DNA from 3 places in the Streptomyces sp. MMBL 11-1 genome. Region 1 is predicted to be linked to each of the others. Evidence: riboswitches for the same ligand, from Rfam matches in the RefSeq annotation. Region 1 holds a riboswitch; each other region holds the start of a gene.
The links. Region 1 has a riboswitch for cyclic di-AMP ahead of PSQ21_RS32145 (M23 family metallopeptidase). Riboswitches for the same ligand answer to the same signal wherever they lie in the genome.

Region 1 (3,266 bases):
CAGGACATCCTCCGGGCGCGGGCACGCCGCCGGGTGGTCTCGTGGTGCCGAGCCCACCCGGGCGTGTGCTTCCGCTGCTGGAGCCCTGACCGTCTCCGGAGGACGACAGATCCTAGAGCGGCAGCAGGTCCGGGCGCTTCGCCTCGACGTGGTCGCCGGAGGACTCTCCGCGCAGCCGTCGGCCGATCCAGGGCACGAGGTATTCGCGGGCCCACTGGATGTTGTCGCGCCGTGCGTCGAAGGGGCTGCGCTGGGCCTGCGGCGGCCAGGGCTGGTCGGGGTCGGCGGGCACGTCGTGGCCGAGGACCTGTGCGGCGCGCAGCGCGACGCGGGTGTGTCCCTCGGGCGACAGGTGCAGCCGGTCGTTGTCCCACGCGCGCCGGTCCTGGACGGAACGCAGCGACCACAGGTCCAGCACGGGGCAGTGGTAGCGGTCGGCGATCGCCCGCAGATGGACGTTGTACGTGGCGATCTTGCCGCGCATGTGGCGCAGCACCGGAACGCCCCGGGTGTCGAAGCCGGTGGTGACCATGACCGTGCCGACGGCGTTGCTCAGGTCGGCGACCGCGCGTTCGAAACGCTCGGCGAGGTCGTCGGGGTCGGTGCCGGGCCGGATGATGTCGTTGCCGCCCGCACAGAAACTGACCAGGTCGGGGGCCAGTTCCTTGGCGCGCGGGATCTGCTCCTCGACGATCTGGTCGAGGAGACGTCCTCGTACGGCGAGATTGGCGTAGCGGAAGTCCCCGTGCGGGGAGTCCTCGGGGCCGGCCGCCGCGTCGGGGGCCGGGAGCCGGTCGGCGAGAAGCACCGCGAAGCGGTCCGCCCAGCCGACAAAGGTCCCGTCGGGGCCGGGGTCGCCGACGCCCTCGGTGAAACTGTCGCCAATCGCCGCGTACGACCCGATGATGTGCTGCTGGTTTTTTCTCGAATCGTCTGCCACAAGGACTTATCCTGCATCGTGCGATGTGACCTACGCGACCGTAATACGGGGTTGACTGGTGGTGAGATAGACCACCCGGTCAGTTTTTGGTAAACCCGGAATAAGTGGAGGGGCGGTGCGCCGTCGCGCACCGCCCCTCGTTCACTGTGTGCCGCGCCCGGTCAGACGGAGACGCCGTGCAGACGCAGGTACGCGATCGGGTCGACGTCCGAGCCGTAGCTCGGGCCGGTGCGGACCTCGAAGTGCAGGTGCGGGCCGGTGGAGTTCCCGGTGGAACCGGAGAGGCCGATCTGCTGGCCGCCGGTGACGGTCTGGCCGACGGAGACGTTGAGCGAGGACTGGTGGGCGTACTGGGAGTACATGCCGTCCTCGTGCTGGATGACGACCTCGTTGCCGTACGAGCCGCTGTTGCCGGCCGAGACGACGGTGCCCGGGCCGATGGCGAGTACGGGGGTGCCGGAGGCTGCCTGGAAGTCGGAGCCGGTGTGGTAGCCGCTGGACCAGCTGGCGCCGGAAGCCCGGTACTGGGTGGTGACGTTGGCGTTGGCCAGCGGGGCGGACCAGCCGGAGCCGGTGGCCTCGGAGGAGCCGGTCCGCGACGGGCTGCTGGAGTCGTCGGCGGAGGCGGTGTCCGCCTTCGGGGCCGTCTTCGGCGCGGCCTTCGGTGCCGGTTCGGCCTTCTTGGGGGCGGCCTCGGGAGCCGCGGACTTCTCGGCCGGGGCGGAGCCCTTGGCGCCGAGGGTCAGCTTCATGCCCGGGTGGATCAGGCCGGGGTCCTCGCCGACGGTGGAGCGGTTGTCCTGGTACAGCTTCTGCCACCCGCCCTTGAGCTGGTGCTCGGCCGCGATCTTCGCCAGGTAATCGCCGGAGACGACGGCGTACGTCTTCGGGACGTCCTTCGACGCGGCGGGCGCGGCGGCCGGTGCGGTGTGCGCGGCGGCGACCGAGGCGGCGGCGGGCTTCGCCGCCGGAGCCGCCTGGTCCGCGGCGTTCGCGACGGTGGCGCCGATGAGCGGAAGGGCGAGTGCGGCGCCGCCGGTCCCAGCGGCGAGGACGCCGCGGGAGATCGGGCCGGACTTCGGACGGCGGTGCTTACCCTTTGCGGGCATGGGAAGTTCCTCTCCGGCGCCTGCGAGGTGAGCTGTCGGGTTCGGGCTGGAGATGCCCGGTCGCGTTGCGGCGACTTCACCCCGAGCCGGTCCGGATCGCTCCGGACCGGCGGCTTACCTGGTTCCCCCGCTCCTGCCACGCGTGAGTGGGTGGGTGCGAATTCCGGGCGGCGGCAGGATTAGGCGGTCCGTCCGGATTGCGGCGACCGTAAACGAGTCAGGACGAGCAGAACAAGCCATCGGTTGCGCACCGGAATCATCGATTCGCTATCGCCCCACTATTCCCGTCACACTCCGTGGATTACGGATCTTGGATTTCCGTACGGGCAACGGGAAGACTCCGGTGTGCGCTCGCCACGGACCGTCACGGATATGATCCCGCTCACCTCGGCAATCCCATCTCCCCCATTAGCGGGGCATGTTCTGCGAAATGCACCAATACGGACATGACGTCTCCGTCATTCCTGACGCCCGGTCAGACAGACCGCCCCGGCACTCGCACCGGGGCGCGCGACCGTGATGATTTTCCGTCGAATCGATGTCGTATCGTCACGGGAGCGCCCTCGCCGGCGAGCCGCGCCGACGCCAGAGATCCCAGGAGCCACCGTGACGCAACAGGTGCCGCAGGTCCCGCCGACAGAGACCGCGCTGACCGGAGTCCGCAACTTCCGCGACGTGGGCGGGCTCCCCACCGCGGACGGACGGCGCACCGCCTTCGGGCGGCTCTACCGGAGCGGCCACCTGGCCCACGCCACCGCCGAGGACGCGGTCTTCCTCGGCGGGCTCGGGCTGCACACCATCTTCGACTTCCGCCACTCCGCCGACCACCGGCTCGACGGGTACGACATCGAGCTGGCCGGTGTCCGCAATGTCAGCATTCCACTCTCGGACCCGGCCGACGGGGCCGAGTTCTGGCGGCTGGTGGGCAGCGGGAACATCGAGCAGCTGCGCTCGGTCCTCTCGGGTGACAAGGGCGTCGACCGCATGATCCGGATGTACCGCGCGACGATTCTGGACCGCACCGCCGAGCACAGCCGGGTGCTGCACGCCCTGGCCGAGGACAGCGTCCCCGCTCTGATGCACTGCGCGGCGGGCAAGGACCGGGCCGGTCTCTCGATCGCGGTCGCCCTGCTGGCGGTCGGCGTCGTACCGGAGGCGATCGAGGAGGACTACCTCAAGTCCAACGACCTCCACCGCCGGTACGAGGTGAAGCGCTC
Region 2 (3,266 bases), 3.8 Mb from region 1:
GCGGGAATGCCGCTCCGCCGCCGCCCTGCGCGACCTCCCGCCCCCGGACGGACCGGCAGCCCTGACGTCGGGGGGTGTGCGTCAGGGCTGCCGGGGTTCCGGGGCGGCGACGGAGAACGTCAGCCGCGGGGCGGGGAGGTCAGACGTTGATGCCCTTGCTGGCCAGCCAGGCCATCGGGTCCATCGCGGAACCGCCCGCGGTGCGGACCTCCAGGTGGAGGTGGACGCCGGTCACGTTGCCGCTGTCGCCCATGCGGCCGATGGTCTGGCCGGTGGTGACCTTCTGGCCGACGGAGACCTCGATCGAGGACTGGTGGGCGTACCAGATCTCCGTGCCGTCCTCGAGTTCGAGGACCGTGCGGTAGCCGTACGAGCCGGAGTAGCCGGCCGACGTGATCGTGCCGCTGTGCACGGCCTTGAGCGGCGCACCGGCCGACCCGGCGAAGTCGAGGCCGGTGTGCTGGCCCGAGGACCAGAGCGCGCCGGACTGACCGTAGGTCGAGGTGATCGTGTACGAGAAGGTGGGGAGGGAGAAGCTGGCGGCGAGCTTGGCGAGCCGCTCGGCCTCCTTCTTCTTCTTCGCCGCTTCCTCCGCCGCCTTCTTCTTCGCGGCGGCCTCGGCCTCGGCCTCGTCCTGCTGCTTCTTGGCCTCGGCGGCGGCGGTCTCGGCCGCTGCCTTCTCGGCGGCGGCCTTGGCCTCGGCGTCCGCGCTGGCCTGCTGCTGCTCGGCCTGCTGAAGGATCCGGGCGCGCAGCGCCTCGCCGGCGCCGGTGCCCTGCTCCGCCTCGGCGGTGGTGAGGCCGGCGGTGGTGAGCGGGGCGGACGCGGCGACCGGGACGGTCTCCGCGTCGTCGGACATCAAGGACCCGACGCCGGGGAGGGACTTGGCGTCGGGGAGGTTGTCCGCGATGGAATCGGGAAGAGAGATGGAGACCGGCGCCTTGTCCTGCGCGGTGGCCATGCCGCCCGCACCGACGGCCGCTATGACACCGACCCCGAGGACGGTGGAGCTACGGGCCAGACCACGCTGCTTGGCTACGCGGTGCTTGCCGCGCACGGGTCGGATGGACTCCGCGGTGGGGTTCCATTCCTCCCAGGTGCGCTCCTCGCCACCGAAGGTGTCGGCACCGAAGGGTGACGGGGCCTCAGGGGCAGGCTTGTTGGACGCCACGTGGGCGCACTCCTTTCCTTCCTTCTCGCCTACCGGGTTAGCTGACGGGTTCGGAGCAGGAAGGTCTCCTACGGGCCCCTCCGTCTCTCACGAGACGCAGGCGTCCGATTCACCCCATGTAGGTGGTTCCCCGGTTCCCTTGCGGAATTCGGCGCTCGCGCGCGGCGCCGCCTCTGACGACGGCTGTGACGACCGCGCTGCGTTATCGAACGTTAATAGACGGACGGGCCCGATTCCAAGCTGTTCCTGTTGATCATTAACGGACACGGCAGGGATGTACGGGGCACAAGCGGGCGGAATCGGGCGACTTGACCGTCGCTCAGCCACATCACTTTTTCTGACGGTGTGTCAAATGTTATGCGGAGCGATGCCCTTCGGTCACGCACCGTGTCATTGCCCCGCGGACGCTCTGCCGCCCGCCGTCCTGCCGTCCTGCCGTCGCCCCGTCATCGGTCGGCGTCGTCGCCCCGGCCCACGATCTTCACCGTCGTCCGGCGGACGGGCTGCCCCTCCGCCGGACGGCCGACCGCGATGAGCGCCATGTCGTCCGTGGTCCGCCCGCCGGTGTGCAGCCGTACGTCGTCCGTCAGCGCCGACAGCAGTTCCTCCGGGCCCGGGAAGATCCGGCCGCGCAGCCGGGCCGCCGGATCGTAGAAGACCCCGTTCGCGTCCCGGGCCTCGGACAGGCCGTCCGTGAAGGCGAGGAGCGTCGCCCCGGCGGGCATCACCCACGCGTCGGCCCGGTCCGGCCACACCCCCAGGTCCATCCCCAGCGGCAGCGCGGGCACCGAGGGCGCCAGCACCTCCAGGGCGCCGTCGGCGTGCAGCAGGATCGGCTCGGGGTGACCACGGTTGACGATGCGCAGCGAGTCCGAACCGGGCGGGATCTCGGCCAGCACGGCGGTGATGAACCCCTCCATGGCGTCCAGCCCGTACCGCCGCGTCCCCTCCCGGGCCAGCGCCCGCTCCAGCCGCTGCGCGACCCCCTCCAGCGAACGCTCCTGCTCGGCCGCCTCCCGGAACGCCCCGATGATCACCGCCACCGCCTCGACGGCGCCCAGGCCCTTGCCGCGGACGTCGCCGACCACCAGACGTACGCCGTAGGGGGTGTCCGCGACGGCGAACAGGTCGCCGCCCACGAACTCGTCCGCCTGTGCCGCCTCGTACCGCGCGGCCACCTGGAGCCCGCCGATCCGCTCGGCCGGGGTCGGCAGCACGGCCCGCATGGCGGTCTCCGCGATGACCCGGGCCGAGGCCAGCTGCTCGCTGCCGCGCCGCACGACGCCGTTGATGACGAGGGCCAGCACCGAGGCCGTGAGCACCGTGATCAGCTCGATGACCGGGACCACCTGCGTGGACGTCCCGTCGGACAGCCGCATCGCGATGACGGAAAGGACCGCGGCGATCCCCGTACGGACGGTCCGGGACCGCGAGAAGAACGGCGCGGCGATCAGCGGGGCCGCGACGAACAGGGGAACGGCGGTGAAGTTGGGCGGAGTCAGCGCGTCGAGCACCAGCCCGCCGAGGATCAGCAGGGCGGGCAGCATCCGGACGAGCCGCCCGGTGCGCCGCCCGTCGGACGTCAGTTCGCCCTCCCGGGACCCGAACACCGCTCGGCCCACGGCCTCGGCGCCCCCCGCCGCGCTGCTACGCCGTCTCTCGGCCATCCCCACCTGTGCGCTCCTGCCCGGTCCACCCACGGCTGCGGACGGTACCGCGCCCCGCCCGGGCTTCCCGGAGCCGCGCCGAGCGGCTGCTCAGCATCGGCCGGATAGGGGGAAGGCGGACGGCGGTCCGGCCTTCCGTGGTCAGTCGGAGAGCCGGTGTTCCGCGTATACCGTCAGTGCGTCCCGTACGAAGGCGGCGGTGCCGTCCCCGTAGCGATCGTAGTTCTTTCCGAAGCGGGGATCGGCGACATACATCTCGCCGAGGCCGATCACGTACGAACGGCTGGGCTTCTTGGCCGACGACAGCCACGCGCAGTGCCGTCGCGCGAGGTCCTGCGCCTCGGCCCCGTCGGCGGCGAGCCCGGCCTCCCTCGCCCGGCCCCAGTCCCGTGCGATGGCCTCGTGCTCCTCCTGGAAGGCCTTCCGCC
Region 3 (3,266 bases), 530 kb from region 1:
GCACGTCCCAGTCGGTGAACCGACCGGTGCCCCGGACGTTGCCGGTGCCGTCCAGCTCGGTGCGCTCGGTGCGCAGCGCCACGACCTTGCCGTCGTCGCCGAGGATCTCGACGGGGGACTCGAAGAAGTGCAGGTACAGCTTGTGCGGGCGGTCGCCGACGTCGCGGATCGCCCAGTTCTCCAGGGTCTGCGCGACCATGTTGGCCTGCTTGTTCTCCCGGCGGGTCGCGATGGAGCCCTCGTCGTACTCGATGTCCTCGGGGTTGACGATGACCTCGATGTTGGGGGAGTGGTCCAGCTCCCGCAGCTCCATCGGGCTGAACTTGGCCTGCGCGGGGCCGCGCCGCCCGAACACGTGCACCTCCAGCGCCTTGTTCTCCTTGAGGCCCTGGTACACGTTGTCCGGGATCTCGGTGGGCAGCAGCTCGTCCGCCGTCTTGGCCAGGACGCGGGCCACGTCCAGCGCCACGTTCCCGACGCCGAGCACGGCGACCTTCTCCGCGGTGAGCGGCCAGGTGCGCGGGACCTCGGGGTGCCCGTCGTACCAGGAGACGAACTCGGCCGCGCCGTAGGAGCCGTCCAGCTGGATGCCGGGAACGTCGAGCGCCCGGTCGGCCTCGGCGCCGGTGGAGAAGATCACCGCGTCGTAGAACGACCGCAGGTCGTCCAGGCCGATGTCGTGCGGGTAGCTGACATTTCCGAAGAGCCGGATCTGGGGCTTGTCCAGCACCTGGTGCAGGGCCTTGACGATGCCCTTGATCCGCGGGTGGTCGGGGGCCACCCCGTAGCGGATCAGGCCGAAGGGCGCGGGCATGCGCTCGAAGAGGTCGATGGAGACCCCCGGGTCCTGGCAGACCTCGGATTTGAGCAGCGCGTCCGCAGCGTAGATACCGGCGGGGCCGGCTCCGACAATGGCGACGCGGACGGGGCGTGTCATGGCGTGGTGATCCTTCGGGGCGGGCGAACGCGGGCAGGTACAGCGTACGTCGGAGGTAAGGGTTGGCTTACTAGTCTCCACCGCACACCGTAAGCGATCGCCTCGCGGGCCCCTCGACCGGCCCCGCCTAGAGTGCCCGATTAATCCGTTTTGCTATACCGATATGGTCGATTTGCTTCTTTTGCCTTCATGTTTCCCAAAGGGCTTGTTGGGCCTCTTTGAGGCATTTGCTTGACCCGGTTTTCACCGCCACCGCGAGGGAGTGGTGAGCGTCACGTCCGAGGGGGCGGACGGGGAAGCGGAGGTGTCGGTTCCCTTCCGTGCGAAGAAAGTTGACGCCGTGACGGAGTGGCCCGATCCGGTAATTCCATCACTCGATCTTGCGTGAAAAGGGGAATCCGGAATGCGGGGCTTGTTCTGTTCGGCGTTTCTCGCCTACGGTCACCGTCAATCCGGATGGAACGCCGAATCCTGCCGCCGTCCGGGAATCCGAAACCCACTCACGTACGGCAGGAGCGGGGGACCCAGGTAAGTCGCCGATCCGTCACCGGAACGGCTTGGGGTGAAGCCGCACGAGCGTGCGGCCAGACATCTCCCGTCTGAACCCGACAGCTCACCTCGCAGGCGCCGGAGAGGAAATCCCCCATGCCCGCACAGGGTAAGCACCGTCGTCCCCAGTCCCCCTCGCTGCGCCGCGGCCTGGCCGCCGTGACCACCGGCGGGGCCGTCCTGGCCCTTCCGGTGATCGGCGCCACCAGTGCCTTCGCGGCCCCCGCGCCCGCCGCCGCGCCGCAGCAGGCCGTGGCGTCCGCCCCGGTGTCCGCGCAGGCGAATTCCGTCCTGCGTGCCGCCCCTGCCCAGCATTCCGTGGTGGCCGGTGAAACGCTTTCCAAGATCGCCCGTGAATATTCCGTCAGTGGCGGCTGGGAGAAGCTGTACGAAGGCAACCGGAAGATCGTCGGAGAGAATCCCGACCTTATTCACCCGGGTATCAAGCTGACCCTCGGAATCAAGGCCGAGGCCTCTTCGGGCGACACGGCGGGCAAGGCCGCCAAGGCTTCGCCGTCCGCCGCGCGCGGCGCCGAGGCGGACCGCGCCGACCGTTCGGAGCGCGTCGACGCCGCCCCCGTGGCGAAGGCCGCCCCGGCCGCCGAGAAGGCCGTCACGTACACGAACGACCTCGACGGCTGGATCAAGGAGTCGCTGGCGGTCATGGCCGAACAGGGCATCCCCGGCACCTACGAGGGCATTCACCGCAACATCATGCGCGAGTCCTCGGGCAACCCGGCCGCGATCAACAACTGGGACTCCAACGCGGCCAAGGGCACCCCGTCCAAGGGGCTGCTCCAGGTCATCGACCCGACCTTCCAGGCCTACCACGTGCCCGGCACCTCGACCGACAGTTACGACCCGGTGGCCAACATCACGGCCGCGTGCAACTACGCCGCGGACCGGTACGGCTCGATCGACAACGTCTTCGGCGCCTACTGATCCTCCGTCCCCCGAGGGCCCCGGACCCCAGGTCCGGGGCCCTCGGGCGCGCCAAGAAGTCACCCCCGGGTTTCTCGTGACCCACCGGCAACTACGGCCGGCTGCGTCATCCGGGAGGAACGGGTGTTCCCGGGCCCGCGGTGGTCCGCCGGCCCGGGAACCGTGCCGCGGACTACCGCTCGGCGCGTGCCCCGTTCGGGGCTCCGGAGACGCTGAACTGCGAACCGGGCTCGATCAGTACATGGCCGTCGCGCGAGTCGGTGATCGTCACGTCCGTGAGCGTCGCGTTGCCGCGCGCGCCGCCCATCGCGAGGATGCCGGATCCGTTGTTGGACTTGTCGATCCGGACGTTCTCGATTCTGACGTCCGGCATCAGGCCGCCGCCCGTCTTGAACTGGATGCCGTCATAGGTGGAGTCGACGATGTCCGTGTCGCGGATCGTGACGCCGGGGATCGGCAGGTTCTGCGGGAAGAGAGTGATCGCGCCGAACTCCTGGTCCTCGTTCCAGAAGGCTCCACCGGTGCGGTGAAGGCCGTTGTTGGCGATCAGCGTCCGCCCGGAGAACGGCAGCGGGTCGTGGTCGGTCGCCAGCATGATGGCCGGGTAGTTCATCGTGTCGGAGATCAGGTTGTTCTCGATCGTGTTGTCGTAACCTCCGTAGATCGCGATGCCGTTGGCGCGCCACGGAAGCTGGATGGTGTTGTTGCGGAAGCTGTTGTCGTGGCCGATGTCGACGGACTGGTCCTTGACGTACTTGCTGGACCAGACCGCGAGCGCGTCGTCGCCGGTGTTGCGGAACGACGAGTTGTGGACCGTGGAGTTGCGGGTGCCGTTGGC

Region 2: it holds a riboswitch for cyclic di-AMP, as region 1 does, so the genes downstream of both, PSQ21_RS15095 (M23 family metallopeptidase) here and PSQ21_RS32145 (M23 family metallopeptidase) in region 1, are expected to answer to the same signal.
Region 3: it holds a riboswitch for cyclic di-AMP, as region 1 does, so the genes downstream of both, PSQ21_RS34570 (transglycosylase SLT domain-containing protein) here and PSQ21_RS32145 (M23 family metallopeptidase) in region 1, are expected to answer to the same signal.

What each region holds. Positions count from the first base shown of each region.
Region 1 covers NZ_CP117709.1:7,287,657-7,290,922, reverse strand. Annotated here, with positions in the region: gene PSQ21_RS32155 (STM4011 family radical SAM protein) at 1-89, shown strand, start outside; gene PSQ21_RS32150 (SGNH/GDSL hydrolase family protein) at 113-940, opposite strand; gene PSQ21_RS32145 (M23 family metallopeptidase) at 1,102-2,049, opposite strand; cyclic di-AMP (ydaO/yuaA leader) riboswitch at 2,052-2,212, opposite strand; gene PSQ21_RS32140 (tyrosine-protein phosphatase) at 2,656-3,266, shown strand, end outside.
Region 2 covers NZ_CP117709.1:3,493,392-3,496,657, forward strand. Annotated here, with positions in the region: gene PSQ21_RS15095 (M23 family metallopeptidase) at 140-1,171, opposite strand; cyclic di-AMP (ydaO/yuaA leader) riboswitch at 1,183-1,335, opposite strand; gene PSQ21_RS15100 (PP2C family protein-serine/threonine phosphatase) at 1,618-2,838, opposite strand; gene PSQ21_RS15105 (MerR family transcriptional regulator) at 2,980-3,266, opposite strand, start outside.
Region 3 covers NZ_CP117709.1:7,816,797-7,820,062, forward strand. Annotated here, with positions in the region: gene PSQ21_RS34565 (FAD-dependent oxidoreductase) at 1-937, opposite strand, end outside; cyclic di-AMP (ydaO/yuaA leader) riboswitch at 1,421-1,579, shown strand; gene PSQ21_RS34570 (transglycosylase SLT domain-containing protein) at 1,583-2,428, shown strand; gene PSQ21_RS34575 (CARDB domain-containing protein) at 2,601-3,266, opposite strand, start outside.